2 regions of the Kitasatospora sp. NPDC059827 genome follow, and region 2 is predicted to be linked to the other one. Evidence: riboswitches for the same ligand, from Rfam matches in the RefSeq annotation. Region 2 holds a riboswitch; the other holds the start of a gene.
What was found. Region 2 has a riboswitch for FMN ahead of ACFV8H_RS19575 (riboflavin synthase). Riboswitches for the same ligand answer to the same signal wherever they lie in the genome.

Region 1 (9,496 bases), on a different contig from region 2:
GGTTCTGTTCGAGACTTGGAGACATGACGCGGCTCGGCGGCGGAGGACTTCGCGACCGCGGGGCATCCCGGGGACGCGCTGCTCTCGACGACAGTGCCCCGGCCGGCACAGGGTTCTCGTGGAGAATCCTCTGCCCCGGGGTCGGCGCCGGACACCCCGGGACAGGATGTCGCTTCCGCTGCCAGCGCGTCCGGCCGTGCTGCCGTCGGGCGTGGTCAGGAGAAGACGACGGAGCGGAACTTGAGGCGGTTGCCGAGGATCTTTCCGGGGTTCATCGTGTAGTAGGTGTCGCCCTCGCAGTTGAAGTCGAGGAAGACGGTGGCGGTGGTGAGGTTCTTCGGCGCGTAGGCCGGGTTGGCCTCGGTGGCGCCGAACACGTTGATGCATCCGCCGCTTTCCGGGTCGGCGAGGCCTGCCCGGATGCCGGGCAGCGGGCCGACCGAGTAGAGGAACTCGCCGACGGCGGCATTGGCAGAGGTGGGGACGGCGATAAGGAGGGTGAGGGCGCCGAGGGCGGCGACGACCGTGGTACGCAGGCGTATGCTGCTGATCCTCGGACTCCGACCTCTACGTGGGCCGGATCGACCCCGACCCCGCCGCACCTGGCGGCACCACCGTCCTGCACGCCTTCGTCGGCAACCTCGGCCCGGACCGGACCGCCTCGCCGTTCACCGTCGTGATCACCCTGCCCGAGGGGGTCACGGCCGAGCCGCCGTTCTTCCCGGAGAACTGCTACGAGTTCCAGAACGGCCACCGGGTGCGCTGCACCTTCCCGGCCGGTCTGCCGAAGTTCCGCAGCGCGACCGCGCTGATCCCGCTCCGGCTCTCCCCCGAGGTCCCCCTCGGCGAGCTGGCCGGCGGTCGCGTCTCGGTGCGCGGCGACGACGACCGGAACGAGGCGAACAACCAGCAACTGTTCAGCATCGAGGTCGTCGAGAGCACCGGGCCGTAGGCGCCCTGACCTCAGGCCATCCCCCGGTGGACGCCGGTCAGCGGTAGACGCGGACGTAGTCCGCAGCAAAGGTGACCGGCGTCGGGCTCGGAGGAACCCGGCTCACTCCTCCCGCAGTAGCGCATTGACGGGCCACTCCCTGGTGGCCGAGCTGGGGCTCTTCCACCCCGGGGCTGCCTGACGGCAGCGGCGGCCCGCCCCGGCACGATGCGGTGCCCCTCCCACTCCTGCCGCCCGCAAGCTCCCGCGTCCACGTCGCCCCGCGCTGTAGCCGCCTGCCATCAGCCGTACCGGACGGCCGTCGGGAGCCGCGCTGATGTCCGGCGAACCCAGGTGGGTGACCGTGTACGGCCCTGTACTCGACACCGGACCAAAAGAACAAGCTTGACCCGCCCGGGTGATGTCCCGTCTGGCTGGACCCCGCAGGGGAATCGGTTCTTCACGCGCCCGGCATTTCGGGCGCGTCGCTGCCCCCAAAGGAGAACCCTGATGCGTCTGCGCGCCGTCGCCGTCGCCGCCCTCGGCGCCCTTACCCTCCTCGTCACCCGTCCCCACCTCCGCCAGCGCCGCCGACGGCGTGTTCCGCTACACCTACCGGGCAGACGGCTCCGAACACCGCGGCGAACTGCTCGATCCCGGGTCCGAGGAGTGCGTCGACGTCAAGGGAGCCACCGACCAGGACGCTGCCTACGCGCCCGTCAACCGCACCAACGGGGCCGCCGTCGCCTTCCTGGAGTTCGGCTGCGTCGGGGACGTCTACCGTGTGCTGGACCCAGGTGCCTCGGCCGGCCGGCGGCTCCGCTTCCGCTCGGTACTGTTCTCCTGAGGCCGCTGACTTCGGCGAGATGCGGGACAGTTCATCGAACGCGACCAGCTCAGACCATAAAGAACAAGCTTAGGGCTCGCAGAGAATCAACACGGTGATTTGATCTCCGCAAAGGTGGGGGCGTGCGTGAGGAACGCGGTGACGTCGGCGGGGGTGCGGAAGCGTGCCATGGAGGCGGGGATGTGCCGGTCGGGCTGCTCCAGGAGCGGGCGGACCTCGGCGACTGCGTTGGTGATGGTGCTGCGGTCCACCCTGAAGAGCTGGGCAAGGAGTTCTTGGGTGCCGATCTTCCGCTGGTAGAGGATGGCGGCCAGGATCCGATCGACGAGTCCCAGCTTGTCCTTGGCGCCTGCGCCGCGGGCTCGGCGGCGGTCGGTGCCGCGTCGCGCGTGCCGAATCTCCTCACGCCGCCGGTCCAGCAGAAGGGTCAATTCACTTGTGAGAGAGTCAAGTTGATCACGGTGCATACCGGTCAGTTCCGGGTCGTTCAGCGAGCTGACAGCGGGGCTGTTTGGTTGCTCTGGTGAAGATAGGTCCATCGTCTGCTCCTGGCCCGACGGGTGGTGCACGGGGTGGAAGGTGTAGTTCAAGTCGCCGTGGAAGCGGTGCCGGCTCATCGGCAGGGCGTCGATCTGGGCGTCGGTGACCTTCAGGCCGGTGTCGTAGGTGCCAGTGTCGAGGGCGGCCTCGACACTCAACCCGGTGCGGGTGGTGGTCGCGGCGATACTGCTCACGACCACGTCGTGGCTGGTCAGGGGCCCGCCGCGCCAGTTCGTCGTGATGTGCGAGAACAGCCGGTGCTCGATTTTGTTCCACTTCGACGTGCCCGGGGGCAGGTGGCACACCGTGATCTCCAGTCCCGTCTCGACGGCGAGGACGGCGAGCTCAGTCTTCCAGGCGCGGGTGCGGTGGCCATTGGAGCCACCGGCGTCCGCGGTGATCAGCAGCCGGTTCGCTTGGGGGTAGTCGTGGCGACCACGGGCCTGCCACCAGCGGCGGATCGAGGCGACCGCGAAGCCCGCAGTGTCGTGGTCGGTGCCGACGTTGACCCAACCGGTGTTCGCCGCGATGTCGTAGATCCCGTAAGGGATCGCCTTCCCCGGCCCCTGCCGGTCCAAGAAGTCGTGCGTCTTCACCTGCACCGGCTCGCCGCAGGGCTCCCACTCCCTTCCGCCGTTCTTGTACTGCCAGACGAATTCCTCCTTCTTGCAGTCCACGCTCACCACCGGATCTCCGGCGTCTGTGTGCTCCTTGGCCTGCTCGTTGATGTAGCGGAACTGGGTGTCCCTGTCCGGGTTCTGCTTGCCCTCGACGGTCTTGGCGTTGGCCTGCAGGCTGAAGCCCTCCTCCCGCAACAGGTCGGCGACGGTGTCGGCGCTGACCCTGTGCCCTTGGCGGGTGAGCTCGGCGGCCAGTTTCCTGGTCGACTTGGTCGTCCAGCGCAGCGGCGACATCGGATCCCCGCGCATGTCCGGCTCGACCAGGGCCAGCAGGGCCGGACGCAGTCCTGGGTCCAGCTCGGCAGCCCTCTTGCGTCCACCGCCGAGCCGGCGGACCCGACCCAGTGGTTCCCCGCCGGCCTCCAGCTCGTCCATGCCGTTGCGGACCGTCGTCTCGCTGACTCCGGCCGCCCGCGCGACGGCCCGCAGCCCGCCGTGGCCAAGCAGTCGCGCCTCGGTCCCCATCAGCAGCCGACGCTGCCTCTCGTCCAGGTGCGGGAACAACTCCTCGAACTTCAGGGCGAGTTGACTGCGGACTGAATCAGGTATCCCCATACCACATCAACGAGCACCCAAGCAGGAAGCAACACGCTGATTCTCTGCGAGCCCTTAGAAGATCAATCGTCAAATACCCTCGCCTGCCGGGCAGGGTACACGTTTGGGCGATATGCAGAGTTCGTCAGCGAATGATGGAGTCCCGGCATGAAGCGAATGAACCCGAGGCGCACCGCCCTGGCCGGCTCCGTTGCCCTGCTCGCCGTCGGCGGCCTACTGACCGCCTCCGCCCCGGCAGCGTTCGCGCTGCCTCCGGGGCCGGCTACGGCGGTCGTGGCGGCCCAGGTGCGGGCGGGGACGCCAGCCGCACACCAGGTGGTCACCTTCGTCGAGGAGTACCGTCGGGCGGTGCTGGGCACCAGTGGCGAGCAGCCGTCCGAGGTGCGCAAGCGTTTCCTCACCTCGGCCCTGGACCATCGGCTGGATGCCTGGGTGCAGGAGAACGACGCCGATCCGGTGTTCCGCGCGCAGAACGTCCCGGTGGACTGGTCGGCCCAGCAGGTGAAGGAGGAGCACGGCTCCGCCTCCGTCCGGCTCACCGAGTTCTGGGGCAGCGGCGGTAGCCAGGAGGTCTGGTACACCGTAGGGGTGCGCGATCTGAGGATCGTCGAGCTCGGCGACCAGTCCGCCTTCTGACCGGCTGCCCTTCCGACCGCTCGTACCCGGTCACCGGACCCCCGTGAACCCCGTACGGCGCGGCCCCCCACGGCTGCGTCGCGCCGGTCGTCCGCGTGCAGCCGAACGCGTGCGGTCATCCGCACACCGCCGGCCGCGCGGTCATCTGCCGCCGCCGTGCGGGATCAGCAGCCCGCGCCCCGCTCCCGGGCGTCCGCCGTCCACTCCGGGAGCAGTTCGCCGACCAGCCACTCGACCTCCTCGGCCGCGCCCTCGTCCCCACCCGGCAGGAGTGTTGGCGCCTCGTGGATCCGGTCGGTGTCGAAGCCGGCCAGTTCACCGTCGAGAATCGGGCGGCCCAGGTCCCGCTCGGCAGGCGCGAGGCGACAGCTCTAGGGAGCCGGGCCCAGCCGACGGATCCACCTGTTGTACCCGGTGGTGACCGGCATCGGGACCGCTGCCACCGCCGTACCGGTCACCTGGCGAAGGGCCGGGTCCGGTGCGCCGGGAGGCGGAGCGGGTTCAGGTCACGCGGGGTCGTACGCGATCTGCAGGTCCGAGGTGTAGGACGCCTCTTCGGCGGCGTTCGGGTCCGTGTCGGAGGCGGGCCGGTTCGGCCGGGAGACGCCGTCGAACAGGTTGTAGTTGAAGCGGAACCCCAGGTTGGCCTTCCCGGCGCGGCCCTTCACCTTCACCGGGAAGGTGCAGTTCCCGTACAGGGTGTAGTCCTTGCCGCGGAGGTTGTCCGGCACGGTGGAGTGCCAGTGGTAGTCGACGGGGACGCCGCGGTGCGAGTCGCTGTAGCGCAGCTGCTGGTGGCCGGCGGTGCAGTCCATCTTCCCCGTGGCGATCGCCCGGATCGCGGGCGAGGTCGTGAAGGACCAGGCCATCGGGGCGGGCCTTCCGACGGTTCCCGCCATGTTCACCTGGCCGTCGAACGTGCCGTTCGCGTCGGTCCTGTTGTAGGAGGGCGCGGACATCTTGAAGGTGTGACGGCCCTCGTTGACCCCGGCTATGGAAGCAGGCTTGAAGGTGGTGCGCAGAGACATCGACGTCCTCGTGGTTGTCGTTGGTGTGCGGTGGATGAGCAGGCGGCTTCCGGTCACGCCAGGGGGTTCATTCGTCGAAGGTGATGCGGAGCTCCGACGCATACCCGGGGCCGTCCCCGCTCTCGGGACCATCCCCGGGACGGCTACCGGGAAGCCGTACCCGGACGGCCCGCCAGTGGAAGGAGTCCTGGTCGGCCCTCTCCGCACTGAACCGGACGACCTGCCCGACCGTCAGCTCCCGGTAGCCGCCGCCGGCGACGGCGGAGAAGTGCGCCCAGACCGGTTCCGGCAGGGACCGGGAGACCAGGACCCCCCACCCCTGATCCGCGTGCCACTCCCGGACCTGCCCCTCGTGCTCCGTCTCGCTCGCGCCGTCAGACATGCCGTCTCCCTCTCCGCTTCATCAGGTCGACAGTCAGGAGACCACCCACGGCACGCTCCCGGCCCCGTGAACGCGGAAGCCGCGCGGACATGACCGGCGATCCACCCCTCGTACGCCTGGCTCCGGCCCCTGTGACGAACGCAGGGACGAGCTGCACCCGTCCGGTGCGGGCACCTCGCCTGCTCGCCGTCCAGTCAATCCAGTGCTCAACGGACGTTCAAGGGAATCCCCGGTGCCTCCGCCGAGGCACCCCGGTTTCCAGCCGGCTCCTCTCCCCAGAACGGGCGGTCGGTCCGCGCCGCCAACAGGAGCAACGCCGGGAAAGCTCGGACACGACGCTGAAATCCGGACACGGCACCGGGACCGCGACCCGCCGTCCACCCTGTCCGGACCGCTGCGTCCACACCGCGGCGCCAAGCACCGCGGTGAACGGGGCCGTTGCGCACCGTCAGGACAGAGCCCGGCCCGGCGCAGGTCGTGGTCGCCCGGCTCACGGACGAACTCCTCGTCCCAGACCACCGGTGCCACCTGCCTGGGGCCGGCGCCCCGGCCCTGCGAGCGTCCCCGGCGGAGGCCAGGGCTCAAGGACCGCGGTCCCGCCGCCCGGTCGGCTCCCCGTCGGCACGGGACCGCCGTCTGCTCGCCCGGCCGGGTCCCGGGCCGCAAGGTCCGGGTCGTCGCCAGGGCCAGTACGGTTCGCGGGACCGTCGAGGGTGGCGCCCGCCTCCAGATCGGCGGGCGGGCCGCGCTACGGCCCGGTCCAGTCCGGCTCCGGGCGCCACGGACCCGGATGCGGCCGTCATAGGTGACGCGGCCGGCACCACCGGGGAACCCGGCAAGCGCACCGGTGCGGGCGTCGCCCCTTCCACCCGCAGCCGCCCACACGGGTGACAGCCCGCCGTGTCACCGTCCGGCAGAACGGGCGAATCGCGATGCTGGCCCTCGCACCGTCGGCCGGGCGGCCCACCGGCCCGCACACCCGGCCGACACCCCCGGAGGAAATGAGTGATCATCATGCCGTCCCGACCCAGGTTCTCCAGGGTCCTCCCGATGGCGTGCGCGGCGGCACTGCTGACCGCCGCCGCACCCGCGGCCGCCGACGCACACCGCCCCCACGCCGACCTCTCGGTGAAGGTCGCCGACCCCGCCCCGGTTGCCGACGGCGGATCCACCCTGCTGCACCCGGTGGTCACCAACGTCGGGACCGCCCCCACCGCCATGCCGGTCACCCTGTACGTGCACCTGCCACCCGGAGTCGTCGGCAGCGGGACGTCGGCCGCCGCGTCCTGCCACACGCTGCCCTTCGGCCACACCGTGGCATGTGAGATCCCGCGCGGCCTGGCACCCGGCGCCGCCGTCACCGCGGAAGTCCGGATCTCCGTCGCCTCGGGCATGGACCCGGAGGTCCTGGACGGCACGGTCGAAGCCGAGCTCGCCGACGACCCGACTCCGGGCAACAACTCCCGCGTGTTCAGAATCACCATCATCTGACCCACTCCCGGGGCAGCACTGCCTCCTCGTCAGGGTCGACGGAGGGCGACACGCCACGGCGGTACGGCAGGCGGCGCGAAGCAGCGGCGGCCCGGCGTCAGAGCAGGGCGCGGCAAGCGCGGCGGCGGCCACCGAGGCGACCCTTCCGCCGGCAGGGACGGGAACAGCGCGGCAACAACCGCCCCCGGCGCCCGGGCACTCACCCCGGCGCCCGGGCACTCACCCCGGGTGCCGCCGACACCGCGCACCGGCCCCTCACCCGCCCCCGGCCGGAAGCCTCGCAACGGCCCGTCAGGAAGGAAAGCACGGCCGCGGGCCGCAACCGGGACCGCGTAGCCGGCGACCGACCCGGTGTGGCGCGGAACACCTCCACCGGCCGTCCACCGGCCCTGACGGGTGTGCCATGATCGATTCGAGTGTTCGCGCGCTCCGGGGTCGGTGCAATTCCGAACCGGCGGTGAAAGTCCGCGACCCGGCCGAAGCCATCGGCCGGTTGACCTGGTGGAACTCCAGGACCGACGGTGAAAGTCCGGATGAAAGGCAGTGCGCGGCGACACATCGTCCGCTCCCGGCCGGGGCCAACCGCCCTGCCGCGCGGACGCGGTGCTCGCTTTCCCCGGAACGGCGTCCGCGCACGGGGGCGAGCCGTCAACCGCCTTCCTCCCCCGCGCGTGCGGCGCCGTCCATTGCGGAAGGCGTGTGCGCTGGCACGCGCTCTTCCGGATGGCCGCGTTCTCCCACAGATCAGCGACCCCCGCCGGGACCCACCGGTCCAGGGGCTCACCGACCAGGAGAGAGCAGATGGCAACCACCCTTCCCACCCCCACCGACCGCCTGCAGCAGGCGCGACGGGCGATCGAGGCGTTCCGCCGGGGCGCCTTCGTGGTCGTCTTCGACGACGAGTCACGCGAGAACGAGGGCGACCTGATGGTCGCCGCCGAGTACACCGACGAAGCCGCCATGAGGTACCTGCTGGACCACAGCTCCGGCGTGGTCTGCGCGGCGGTGCCCTACGAGCGGTGCGACGAACTCGGCCTGCCGCAGATGACGGACGACAACCGCGGCCTCCACGGCACGGCCTTCACCGTCTCGGTCGACCTGATCACCGGCGGGACCACCGGCATCCCGGTCGACGAACGGGCCCGCACCGTCCAGGCCCTGGCCGACCCCGCCGCCAAGGCGGACCACTTCGCCAGGCCCGGCCACATCTTCCCGGTGCGGGCGGCCCGCGGCGGCGTCCTGGAACGCGACGGCCACACCGAGGCCGCCGTCGACCTGTCGCGCCTGGCCGGGCTGTCCGGCGTGACCACCATGTGCGAGGTCGTCCGGCCGGACTGGACCATGGCACGCCTGGACGACCTGCGCGACCTCGCCGAACGCGACTCCCTGGTCCTCATCTCCGTGGGCGACCTGGTCGCCTACCGACAGGCCGCCGAGGACCCCGCCCGAACCCCCTGACGCTCCGCCGCCCGGCGGGCGGGACGCGACGTCCTCCCGTCCGGCCCGCCGCCGGCCGTCCCATAGCGGTAGCGGGCCGGGCGGCCCCCGGCCATCGCACGCCGGACCCCACCCGCCGTGCCTACCGGGGTGCCTCACGGCTGTGGCCCCTCCGTTCCCGCCCACGTGCTCATACACTCCAGGGAGCCGGATCGGCGGGTATCGGCGTACGGACCGAGAATTCACCTGTCCCGGGCGGAAAACAGAACCGGCCGGGCTCGTACGAGCCCGGCCGGTCCCATCGGAAAAAATTTCACCGACAGATCAGGAGAATATTCTGCTCCGAATCTGAAATCCGGAAATCAGTAACTCCCGAGCATCACGGCTTCTTGGTGATACCGGCGGTGTTGCACGCACCCCAGTGGTTGTAAAGGGCCTGGTTGCCCTCCTTCAGAGCACGCATGGGATTGCCCCCGTAGAAGTCCTGCAGAGTGTGCAGAACGGCGTTGCAGGTGACGACATTCGCCCGCCACACACAGTCGGAACCGACACCCTCGTAGTCGCACGGCTTCGCCTGGGCAGCCCCGGCACCAGCCAGGACGACACCGGCGGCCACCGTCCCGACTGCGGCGGCCATAGCGGTGATACGACGCTTCATCTCACACTCCAAAGAACAGGGAACCATCTTCTCTCCGGACCGGAACGCACCCCGGATTGATCCCATTAAAACCACCCGGGAAGCCGCACCTCAATACACTTGAGGAAGAATTGAGCTAGTCAGGTAGTTCGTCCATGAATTTCTGACGAAAAGCCGTCCTGCCGCGCTGTCAGATTAGGACACGCACCGCCGTCGACACGAGCACGCGGGCTCTAGCCACAACCGCCCCCGACACTCCGACCAAACAGGCACCCAATCCGCCGAAGCCTCGGACCGGCGACCAGAAAGGTAACCGGGCCACGGAGACAAGC
Region 2 (9,496 bases):
ACCACCCCCACCTGCTGTTCCGGGTCGAACGCGAGGAAGGAGGCGGACCCGCCCGTCCCCCCGTTGTGCCACAACTGCAAGTGCCTGCCCTGCTGGGCGTGCAGTCGGTGGCCGAGCCAGCCGAGGTGCGTCCAGGCGAACGGGTTGACCCGGTGCCTGGTCTCCCGGGCGAGCAGCATCGCCGGTGCCAGCGGTGCGTCCGGCCCGCCCTCGGCCGCCAACTGCGCCCGCAGGAAGGCCGCGAGGTCGGCCGCCGTCGAGCGGAGCCCGCCCATGCCGGGGAGCGCCGCGAACTCCCAGGACGGCACCGGGCGCCCGGTCGGTGCATGGCCGGACGCCAGCCGGGCGGACTGATCGGCATCCGGCCGCAGGCAGGTGTCCGTCAGCCCCAGCGGTGCGCAGACCTCGCGGTCCACCAGCTCCCCGTACGTGGCGTCGGCCCGCTGGGCGAGGGCCAGCCCGAGCAGCCCGGCGCCGAGGTTGGAGTACCGGAAGTTGCGCCCGGGGGCGGAGTGCAACCGCGTCCGCCCGAGCCCGGAGAGTATTCGCTCGGCGGTGCAATGGGCGTACGGGTCCGCCCGGTCGGGCCGCAGCAGCGCGCGCAGCAGCACGCCCCGGGGCAGCCGGGGGAGCCCCGAGGTGTGGGTGGCGAGGTGCCGGAGCGTGATCGCCTCCCCGCCCCGGGAGGGGACGGCCGCAGAGCGGGTCAGCACCTCCGCGAGCGGCTCGTCGAGACGCACGGTGCCGTCGAGCGTCAGCCGCGCGAGCGCGAGCGCGGTGAACACCTTGGTGACGGAGCCGATGTCGAACAACGTCCGGGCCCCCGGCACTTCGCCCCCCGGGCCCGTCCGCCCGGCACCGTGGATCTCCACGGCGCCACCGGCCACCCCGGCGACCACCACGCCGACGCACCGGCCCGCCACCCGGTCGGAGGTCTGCTGCACGAGGCGCGCGAGTTCGTTCATGCCCCGACCTTAGGGCCCGTCTTCGAACTCCCGCCTGCGGGGCAACGACGGGAGCTCGAAGACGGACCGTAGGGCCCGTCAGCAGCTCAGATTGCCCCCGGGCACGGTGCCGAGGATCTGGACGAAGCTCTGGTACAGGCTGATCCGGTGCTGCATCTGCGCGGTGTTGTTGCCGTTGCACTCCAGCGCGCCGTTGATGCTGCGGATCGTCTCGCCGAAGCCCCGCCCGTTGACCATCGCGTCGTGCGCGGTCATGGTGCCGGGACCGTTCTGGGTGTTCCAGTACCAGAGGCCGGTCTTCCAGGCCACCGCCGGGTCGGTCTGCACCAGGTCGGGGTTGTGCAGCAGGTCGATGCCGAGCGCGTCGCCCGCCGCCTTGTAGTTGAAGTTCCAGCTGAGCTGGATCGGTCCGCGCCCGTAGTACGCGGCCTGCCCGGCCGGGCACCCGTACGGCTGCGAAGTGTCGCAGTAGTGCGGGTAGTTGGAGGTGTCCTGCTCGACCACGTAGACCAGTCCTCCGGTCTCGTGGCTGACGTTGGCGAGGAAGGCCGCGGCCTCCTGGTTCCGTACGGTGTCGCTGCCGGTGGCCGCGAAGCCGGGGTAGGCGCTGGTGGCGTCGAGCAGGCCCTGGTAGGTGTAGAAGGGGTTCCGGTTCGGGAACATCCGGTCGAACTGGGCCTGGCTGACCGGGAATCCGCCCGGGTTCTGGGTCGGTGTGGGGGTCGGGCCGGGGTCGGTGGGGCCGCCGCAGGGGCCCTGGTCGGACCAGACCCCGGAGCCCCCGGTGCTCGGCGGTTCGTTCTGGGTCCACCACTTGGCGGTCCAGTTGTGGCTGTTGTACGAGACGGCGGCGCCGCCGGTGTACACGGCGGTCGCGCTCCACGCGGTGCCGCAGGCGGCGGCGCTGGCGGAGGCCGGGAGGAGCACCGCGAGCGCGAGCGCCGTGACCACGGCGGACAGCAGCGCGAGCAGGCGTTTGACTGACACGTCATCACCCCTCGTGCGGTGGGGGCCGCACGTCGTCGGGACCGGGACCTGGTGGGGCAGGGGAGCCGTGGCCCGTGCGGGGGCGCGTCGTGGGGGACGGCCGACCGGGGTGCGGGCCGGTGCGGGGCCGACACCGACTCAAGCGGAGTGGTCTATACCTGTCAAGAGGTCCGGCCGAAGTGCCCGGTCAAGCCCGGCAGAAGTGCCCGGTCGAAGTGCCGGTCGAACGCCGAAAGCCCCCCGCCGCCCCTACTCCTCCTCCAGTGCCGCCCGCAGCCGCGCCGCCACCTCCGCCGCCCCCGCCTCGTCCGGGTACTTCCCCCGCGGCCAGAAGAACCCGCGCAGCCCGTCCTTGGGATTGCGCGGCACCACGTGGACGTGCAGGTGCGGCACCGACTGGCTGATCCGGTTGTTCGCCGCCACGAAGCTGCCCGCCGCGCCCAGACCCCGCTCCACGGCCGCCGCCACCCGCTGCACCCGCAGGAAGAACGGCCCGACCTCCTCGGGCGGCAGGTCCGCCAGGGTCCGGTGGTGGGCGCGCGGCACGACCAGCACGTGACCGGGGAACAGCGGCCGGCGGTCCAGGAAGGCCACCGCCGCCGCGTCGTCCAGCACCCGGTGCGCCGGTTCCTCGCCCGCCACCACCGCACAGAACACGCAGTCCATCCGTCCATTCAAACCACCGGCCGCCTTCCCGGCACCCCCGCAAACCCGGGTCGGCCCGGCGTCACCCGTCCGGCGGCCGAACGGGTGCGCCCGTGCCCGCGCCGGGCGCACGGTACTGCGAGGGGGGAGGGGGACGGATCGACGCGGCGCACCCGTGCCGCACGAGGAGGTGGCCCGGATGTCGGGCAAGTTCGAGGTCTACGAGGACACCGGCGGCAAGTACCGGTTCCGGCTCAAGGCGGGCAACGGCGAGATCGTCGCGACCGGCCAGGGCTACGTCAGCAAGGACGCCGCCCACAAGGGCGTCGAGGCCGTCCAACGGGCCGCCGACGGCGCGGCGGTGGTCGACGTCCCGAAGGCCGCCTGACCCGGGCCGGGGCGAGCGAGGGCCCCGCAGCCGGTCCACCCGGACCGGCGGCGGGGCCATCGGCACCCGCGCCCACTCGTGCCGGCGCCGTGCCTACTCGTACCGGTACAGGAGCGCTTCCCGCTCCGTCTGTTCGATCATGTCGATGGTCAGCGAGTCGTCCCTCAGGTGCGACAGCGTGACCTCCGCCGACGTCGGCTGGGCGTCCTCCGCCAGCCAGTTCTCCGGCTTCCAGGCCGAGCCGCGCATGAGCGACTTCGGGCAGTGCGCGTACACCTCCTCCACAGCCACCACGATCGCGCTGCGCGGGGGCTTGCCGACAGCCGTCAGCTGCCGCAGCAGCTCCGGGTCGGTGGAGATGCAGGCCCGCCCGTTGACCCGCAGCGTGGTGTCCCGCCCCGGGACGACGAAGAGCAGTCCGACCCGGCCGTTCTCCAGGATGTTGTGCAGGGTGTCCAGGCGCTTGTTGCCGGTGGCGTCCGGAATGGCCAGGGTGTGCTCGTCGAGCACCGAGACGACCCCGGCCGGGCCGCCGCGCGGGGAGACGTCGCAGCGGCCGGCCGCGTCGGAGCTGGCCACGAACACCAGCGAGGCGCAGGCGATGAGGCGCTGGGCGACCTCGTGGAGGTGGTCCACCTGTTTGCGGCGCGCGTGGTCGCCGGGCTGCTCGTAGACCTCACGCAGCTGGGCCGGCTCGGTGAGGGCACGCGCGCTGAGGGCGGCGAACAGGCTGTTCGGTGCGTCCAGAGCGGGGGTTGACGGTGCGGGAGCTTCCGGTGTGAGGGTCATACCGGGAATCTAACGGAGGGCTCTTTCCGCGCCCCGTCTCCCGGCTTCCTCAACTCTCCGTGAAAGAGTCGCTCCACCCCTCCCCACCAGCGGTTTTCCGCTGATAATGGGGCCAGGGACTCCAGCCAGCCGGAGGTGGTGGCCGTGATCATCAGAATTTGGGCCGGGCAGGTCACGGCCGATCGCATCGAGGAGTTCTGCGCGCACCTGGTCGGCCAGGTGATCCCGCAGTTGGGGCGGACGGACGGTTGCCTCGGCGGTGAGCTGTTGCGCTCGGTGACCGAGGACGGGCACCGGGTGCTCGTGGTCAGCCGCTGGCGCGACGAGGAGGCCCTGCGGGGGTACGCCGGGCCGATGTGGCGGATCCGGCCGGTCTGGTCGGAGGGCGAGTTGCACTATCTCGTGCACCCCCCGGAGGTCACCCACTTCACGCCGATCCCCGCACCCGCCACGCTCTGAGCCCGGCCGGGGCCGAAGGCCCCGGAACGCTCACTCCGAGTCGGTCACACCGAGAACGGCACCGAGTGGATCTCGGACGCCGGGTGCCCGGTCCGTTCGTGGACCCGCTGCACCGCTTCCCTGGACGGCGCCTCGGACAGGCAGTACACCGTGCCGGACTCGGGGTCCGCCCAGGCCTGCTCGAAGTGCACGCCCTCCTCGCCCTCGACCGCCAAGTCGGCCGTGTGGGCCGCCCTGAGCTGCTCCGGCGTGATGCCGACCATCCCGTGGTGGACGTCCATGAACTTCATCGTGCTCGCCTCCGTACCTTGCGAACCCCGCGAACCCCGCGAATCCCGAGAACTTTCAGAACCTTTCGAACACTGCGAGCCCTGCGAACTGCGCGGATCCCGCGAACTCCGCGAACTCCGCGAATCCCGCCGGCCTTCCGGCCCCACCACCAGGGTCACCCTGCGCGCACGGCGGCGCCACCGGCGCCGTACCGGACCCACCGCGCATTCCCCGCGAGGCCGTGAAACAGGCCACAGCGGAACCCTCTCCCTCGGCTCGCACCCCGCGTGGCACAATGACGTCATCAGCAGTGACGTTCAGCGCACTCCGGGGTCGGTGAAAATCCGAACCGGCGGTTACAGTCCGCGACCCGTCCGCAGCCAGCGGCCGGTTGACCAGGTGAAATTCCTGGACCGACGGTTAAAGTCCGGATGGGAGGCGTGCGCGGACGGACGAAGAGCAGTACCCGTGGTCCATCACGAACCGGACCGGACCACGGTCAGGTGAACGGCGGGAGAGGTGTCTCCCGGGTCGGGCGAGCGATCTCCCGGCGGTTCCGGCATCCCGGCGACGGGTCGTGTCGGCAGCCTCGTGCACCGGTGCCCGTCCGTTTGTCATCTCCCTCTGCCGCCCCGGAGTCCGCGCCCCAAGCGCGAGGAGACCCGGGTGTTCACCGGCATCATCGAAGAGCTCGGCGAGGTCGTGTCGATCGAGGAGATCGGCGACTCCTCGCGAATCCGCCTCCGTGGCCCGGTGGTTCGTGTCGGTGCGCGTCACGGCGACTCCATCGCGGTCAACGGCGTCTGTCTGACCGTGGTCGACAGTGCCGAGGAACTGGCCGCCGAGACGGGCGAGTTCAGCGCCGACGTGATGGCCGAGACGCTGCACCGTTCCAGCCTGGGCGAGTTGAAGCCCGGCTCCCCGGTCAACCTGGAGCGCGCGATGGCGCTCGGCGCCAGGCTCGGCGGGCACCTGGTCCAGGGCCATGTCGACGCCACCGGGCGGCTGTTGAGCCGCGAGCCCGGCGAGCGCGACGCGGCCGGCAACCTGCGCTGGGAGGTGCTGCGCTTCTCGCTGCCGGAGTCCATCTCCCGCTATCTGGTGGAGAAGGGCTCGATCACGGTCGACGGCGTCAGCCTCACCGTGGTGGAGGCGGCCCGCGACAGCTTCACCGTCAGCCTCATCCCGGCCACCCTCGCACTGACCACGCTCGGCGCCAAGACCCTCGGCGAGAGCGTCAACCTCGAGGTGGACGTGCTCGCCAAGTACGTGGAGCGGTTGCTCGAATCGCGCACCCTCCCGAACCTGCCGCACACCGCACCGGCCGCACCGGCCACGCACACCGCAGACACCGCGGACATCGCACACACCGCACACATCACGCACAGCACGGGGGACAAGGAATGAGCTGGCTCAGCGGAGAGGCGTTCACCGTCCTCGGTGAACACGTGAAGTGGGCCGACATGATCGGCAACCTGTTCGGCTTCGGCGGCCTGGCGCTCGGCTGGCGCCGTTCGGTGTGGAGCTGGCCGGTCCAACTCCTGTCCGGTGTCGTGCTGATCGCCGCCTACCTCGGGGGCCACGTCCCCGGTCTGATCGGCAAGCAGCTGATCGTCATCGTCACCGCCGCCTGGGGTTGGGCGCAGTGGCGGCGCGGGCGCCGTGACACCGGCACCATCTCGGTGCGGTTCGCCAGTTGGCCCGAGCGGGCCGCCCTGGTGGCCGGCACCGCAGTCGGCACGGTCGCCCTGGCGCTGCTGTTCACCGCCTACCCCGAGCTGTCCTGGAGCCCCTGGTCGGACGCCTACATCTTCGTCGGCACGCTCGCCGCGATGGTGGCCCAGGCACGCGGCTGGCTGGAGTTCTGGTTCGCCTGGATCGCGGTCGACGCGGTCGGCGTCCCGTTCGCCTTCAACAGCGGTTACACCTTCTCGGGCCTCACCTACTCCGTCTACTTCGTCCTGGTGCTGCTCGGCCTGCGGTCCTGGTGGCTGAGCACCCGTGAGCCGCGAGCCACCTCCGCCAACGTCCCGCAGGGAGTCACGGCATGACCGAGAACCAGACCCGGCCCGGCAGCGACGCCGGCAGCGGCGCCGAGGAGTTCGTCCTCGACCCGGTCGAGCGGGCGATCGCCGACATCGCGGCCGGCCGCGCGGTGATCGTGGTCGACGACGAGGACCGCGAGAACGAGGGCGACTTCATCTTCGCCGCCTCCGCCGCGACCCCCGAGCTGATGGCCTTCACCATCCGCTACAGCTCCGGCGTGATCTGCACCCCGATGACCGGCGAGGAGCTGGACCGCCTCAAGCTCCCGCCGATGACCCAGGTCAACGAGGACCGCAAGGGCACCGCCTACACCGTCTCGGTGGACGCCCGCGAGGGCGTGGACACCGGCATCTCCGCCGCCGACCGCGCCCGCACCGTCCGCCTGCTGGCCTCGCCCGGCACCGAGCCGGGGGACCTGACCCGCCCGGGCCACGTCTTCCCGCTGCGCGCCGTCGACGGCGGCGTGCTGGTCCGCCCCGGGCACACCGAGGCCACCGTCGACCTGGCCCGGCTCGCCGGGCTGCCGCCGGCCGGCGTGTGCGTCGAGGTGGTCAACGACGACGGCACCATGGCCCGGCTGCCCGAGCTGGTCGCCTTCGCCCGCGAGCACGGCCTGGCGATCATCTCCATCGAGGACCTGATCGCCTACCGCCGCCGCACCGAGCTGCACGTCGACCGGGCCGCCACCACCGCCCTGCCCACCGTGCACGGCGAGTTCACCGCGGTCGGCTACCGGGGCACCCTCGACGGCGTCGAGCACATCGCGCTGGTGGCCGGCGGCCTCGGCGAGGACGGCCGACTGCCGGACGGCGAGGACGTGCTGGTGCGGGTGCATTCCGAGTGCCTGACCGGCGACGTCCTCGGCTCGCTGCGCTGCGACTGCGGTCCGCAGCTGGAGGCCTCGCTCCGGCGGGTCGCCGAGTCCGGCCGCGGCGTGGTGCTGTACCTGCGCGGCCACGAGGGCCGGGGGATCGGCCTGGCCCACAAGCTGCGCGCGTACGAGCTGCAGGAGCAGGGACGCGACACCGTCGACGCCAACCTGGACCTGGGGCTGCCCGCGGACGCCCGCGACTACAGCATCGCGGCGCAGATGCTGGTGGACCTCGGCGTCCGCTCGCTCACCCTGATGACCAACAACCCGCGGAAGCAGACCGCGCTCACCGACCACGGGCTCAAGGTCAAGGGGCGCGAGGCGGTCGAGATCGCGCCCGGTGAGCACAACCTGCGCTACCTGCGCACCAAGCGCGACCGGATGGGCCACGACCTGCCCGGCCTCGGCTCCTGAACCACTGAACCACCCACCGACCACAGGAAGTAGGACGACATGAGCGGCCACGGAGCCCCCGAGCTGACCATCGACGGCGCTGCCGACCTCAAGGTCGCGGTCATCGCCGCCCAGTGGCACGACAAGGTGATGAACGGCCTGCTGGACGGCGCCCACCGGGCGCTCAAGGAGCTGGGCGTCGCCGAGCCGACCGTGCTGCGCGTCCCGGGCACCTTCGAGCTGCCGGTCGCCGCCAAGCGCCTCGCCGACCGCGGCTACGACGCCGTGATCGCCCTCGGCGTGGTGATCCGCGGCGGCACCCCGCACTTCGACTACGTCTGCCAGGCGGCCACCCTCGGCCTGACCCAGGTCACCGTGGACACCGGCGTCCCGGTCGGCTTCGGCGTGCTGACCTGCGACAACGAGGAGCAGGCGCTGGACCGGGCCGGTCTGCCGGGCTCCGCCGAGGACAAGGGCCACGAGGCCGTCACCGCCGCCGTCGCCACCGCCGTCGCCCTGCGCGACGCCCGCTGACGGCAGGCCGTCCGGTCCCGGAGCGTGGACGTCCACAGGACTGTCCACGCTCCGGGACCGTTTACCGTCCGCCACCCCGCACGCCGTATGGTGAGTCCCATCATGGCTTCGAAGACATTCGAGGAGCTCTTCTCCGAGCTCCAGCAGAAGGCCGCCACCGGCGACCCCTCGTCCTCCCGTACCGCGCAGCTCGTCCAGCAGGGCGTCCATGCGATCGGCAAGAAGGTCGTCGAGGAGGCCGCCGAGGTCTGGATGGCCGCCGAGTTCCAGTCGGACGAGCAGACGGCGGAGGAGATCTCGCAGCTCCTCTACCACCTTCAGGTGATGATGATCGCCCGCGGGCTGACGCTCGACGACGTGTACAAGTACCTCTGAACCGCTCCCGACAGCACCCCTCCCCGAACAGGTAAGGAACCGACTTCCCATGCTGCGCATCGCCGTCCCCAACAAGGGTTCGCTCTCGGGTCCCGCGGCGGAGATGCTCCATGAGGCCGGCTACCGCCAGCGGAAGGACCCGAAGGAGCTCGTCCTCGTCGACCCGGCCAACGAGGTCGAGTTCTTCTTCCTCCGCCCGCGCGACATCGCCGTGTACGTCGGCTCCGGCCGCCTCGACGTCGGCATCACCGGCCGCGACCTGCTGCTGGACTCGCACTCCAACGCGGAGGAGGTGCTCGCCCTCGGCTTCGCCGGGTCGACCTTCCGCTTCGCCCGCCCCGAGGGCGTGGACGTCAAGGACGTGCAGGGCCTGGAGGGCCTGCGGATCGCGACCTCCTACACCGGCCTGGTCGAGCAGCACCTGGCGGACCACGGCGTGACGGCGACGGTCACCAAGCTGGACGGCGCGGTCGAGACCGCCGTGCAGCTGGGCGTCGCCGACGTGATCGCCGACGTGGTGGAGACCGGGACCAGCCTGCGCAACGCGGGCCTGGAGGTCTTCGGCGAGCCGATCCTGATCTCGGACTCCGTGGTGATCCGCCCCAAGGGCGCGGGCGAGGACGCCCGGGTGGAGCAGTTCCTGCGCCGTCTCCAGGGCGTGCTGGTGGCCCGCCGCTACGTCCTGATGGACTACGACATCCGGGCCGAGAAGGTCGGCGCCGCCGTGGCGCTCACCCCCGGTCTGGAGTCGCCGACCGTCTCCCCGCTGCACAC

Region 1: it holds a riboswitch for FMN, as region 2 does, so the genes downstream of both, ribB (3,4-dihydroxy-2-butanone-4-phosphate synthase) here and ACFV8H_RS19575 (riboflavin synthase) in region 2, are expected to answer to the same signal.

The regions. Positions count from the first base shown of each region.
Region 1 is NZ_JBHWIV010000088.1:24,697-34,192, forward strand. It holds gene ACFV8H_RS34680 (hypothetical protein) at 216-377, opposite strand; gene ACFV8H_RS34685 (hypothetical protein) at 572-952, shown strand; gene ACFV8H_RS34690 (hypothetical protein) at 1,530-1,778, shown strand; gene ACFV8H_RS34695 (ISAzo13 family transposase) at 1,865-3,553, opposite strand; gene ACFV8H_RS34700 (hypothetical protein) at 3,701-4,189, shown strand; gene ACFV8H_RS34705 (hypothetical protein) at 4,696-5,217, opposite strand; gene ACFV8H_RS34710 (cold-shock protein) at 5,285-5,599, opposite strand; gene ACFV8H_RS34715 (hypothetical protein) at 6,614-7,090, shown strand; FMN riboswitch at 7,511-7,641, shown strand; gene ribB (3,4-dihydroxy-2-butanone-4-phosphate synthase) at 7,892-8,548, shown strand; gene ACFV8H_RS34725 (hypothetical protein) at 8,907-9,185, opposite strand.
Region 2 is NZ_JBHWIV010000028.1:63,094-72,589, forward strand. It holds gene ACFV8H_RS19540 (serine hydrolase domain-containing protein) at 1-965, opposite strand, end outside; gene ACFV8H_RS19545 (glycoside hydrolase family 19 protein) at 1,044-1,952, opposite strand; gene ACFV8H_RS19550 (HIT family protein) at 2,202-2,618, opposite strand; gene ACFV8H_RS19555 (YegP family protein) at 2,797-2,985, shown strand; gene ACFV8H_RS19560 (MSMEG_1061 family FMN-dependent PPOX-type flavoprotein) at 3,079-3,774, opposite strand; gene ACFV8H_RS19565 (antibiotic biosynthesis monooxygenase family protein) at 3,919-4,233, shown strand; gene ACFV8H_RS19570 (SCO4226 family nickel-binding protein) at 4,278-4,523, opposite strand; FMN riboswitch at 4,823-4,950, shown strand; gene ACFV8H_RS19575 (riboflavin synthase) at 5,170-5,910, shown strand; gene ACFV8H_RS19580 (nicotinamide riboside transporter PnuC) at 5,907-6,554, shown strand; gene ACFV8H_RS19585 (bifunctional 3,4-dihydroxy-2-butanone-4-phosphate synthase/GTP cyclohydrolase II) at 6,551-7,834, shown strand; gene ribH (6,7-dimethyl-8-ribityllumazine synthase) at 7,874-8,347, shown strand; gene ACFV8H_RS19595 (phosphoribosyl-ATP diphosphatase) at 8,450-8,722, shown strand; gene hisG (ATP phosphoribosyltransferase) at 8,772-9,496, shown strand, end outside.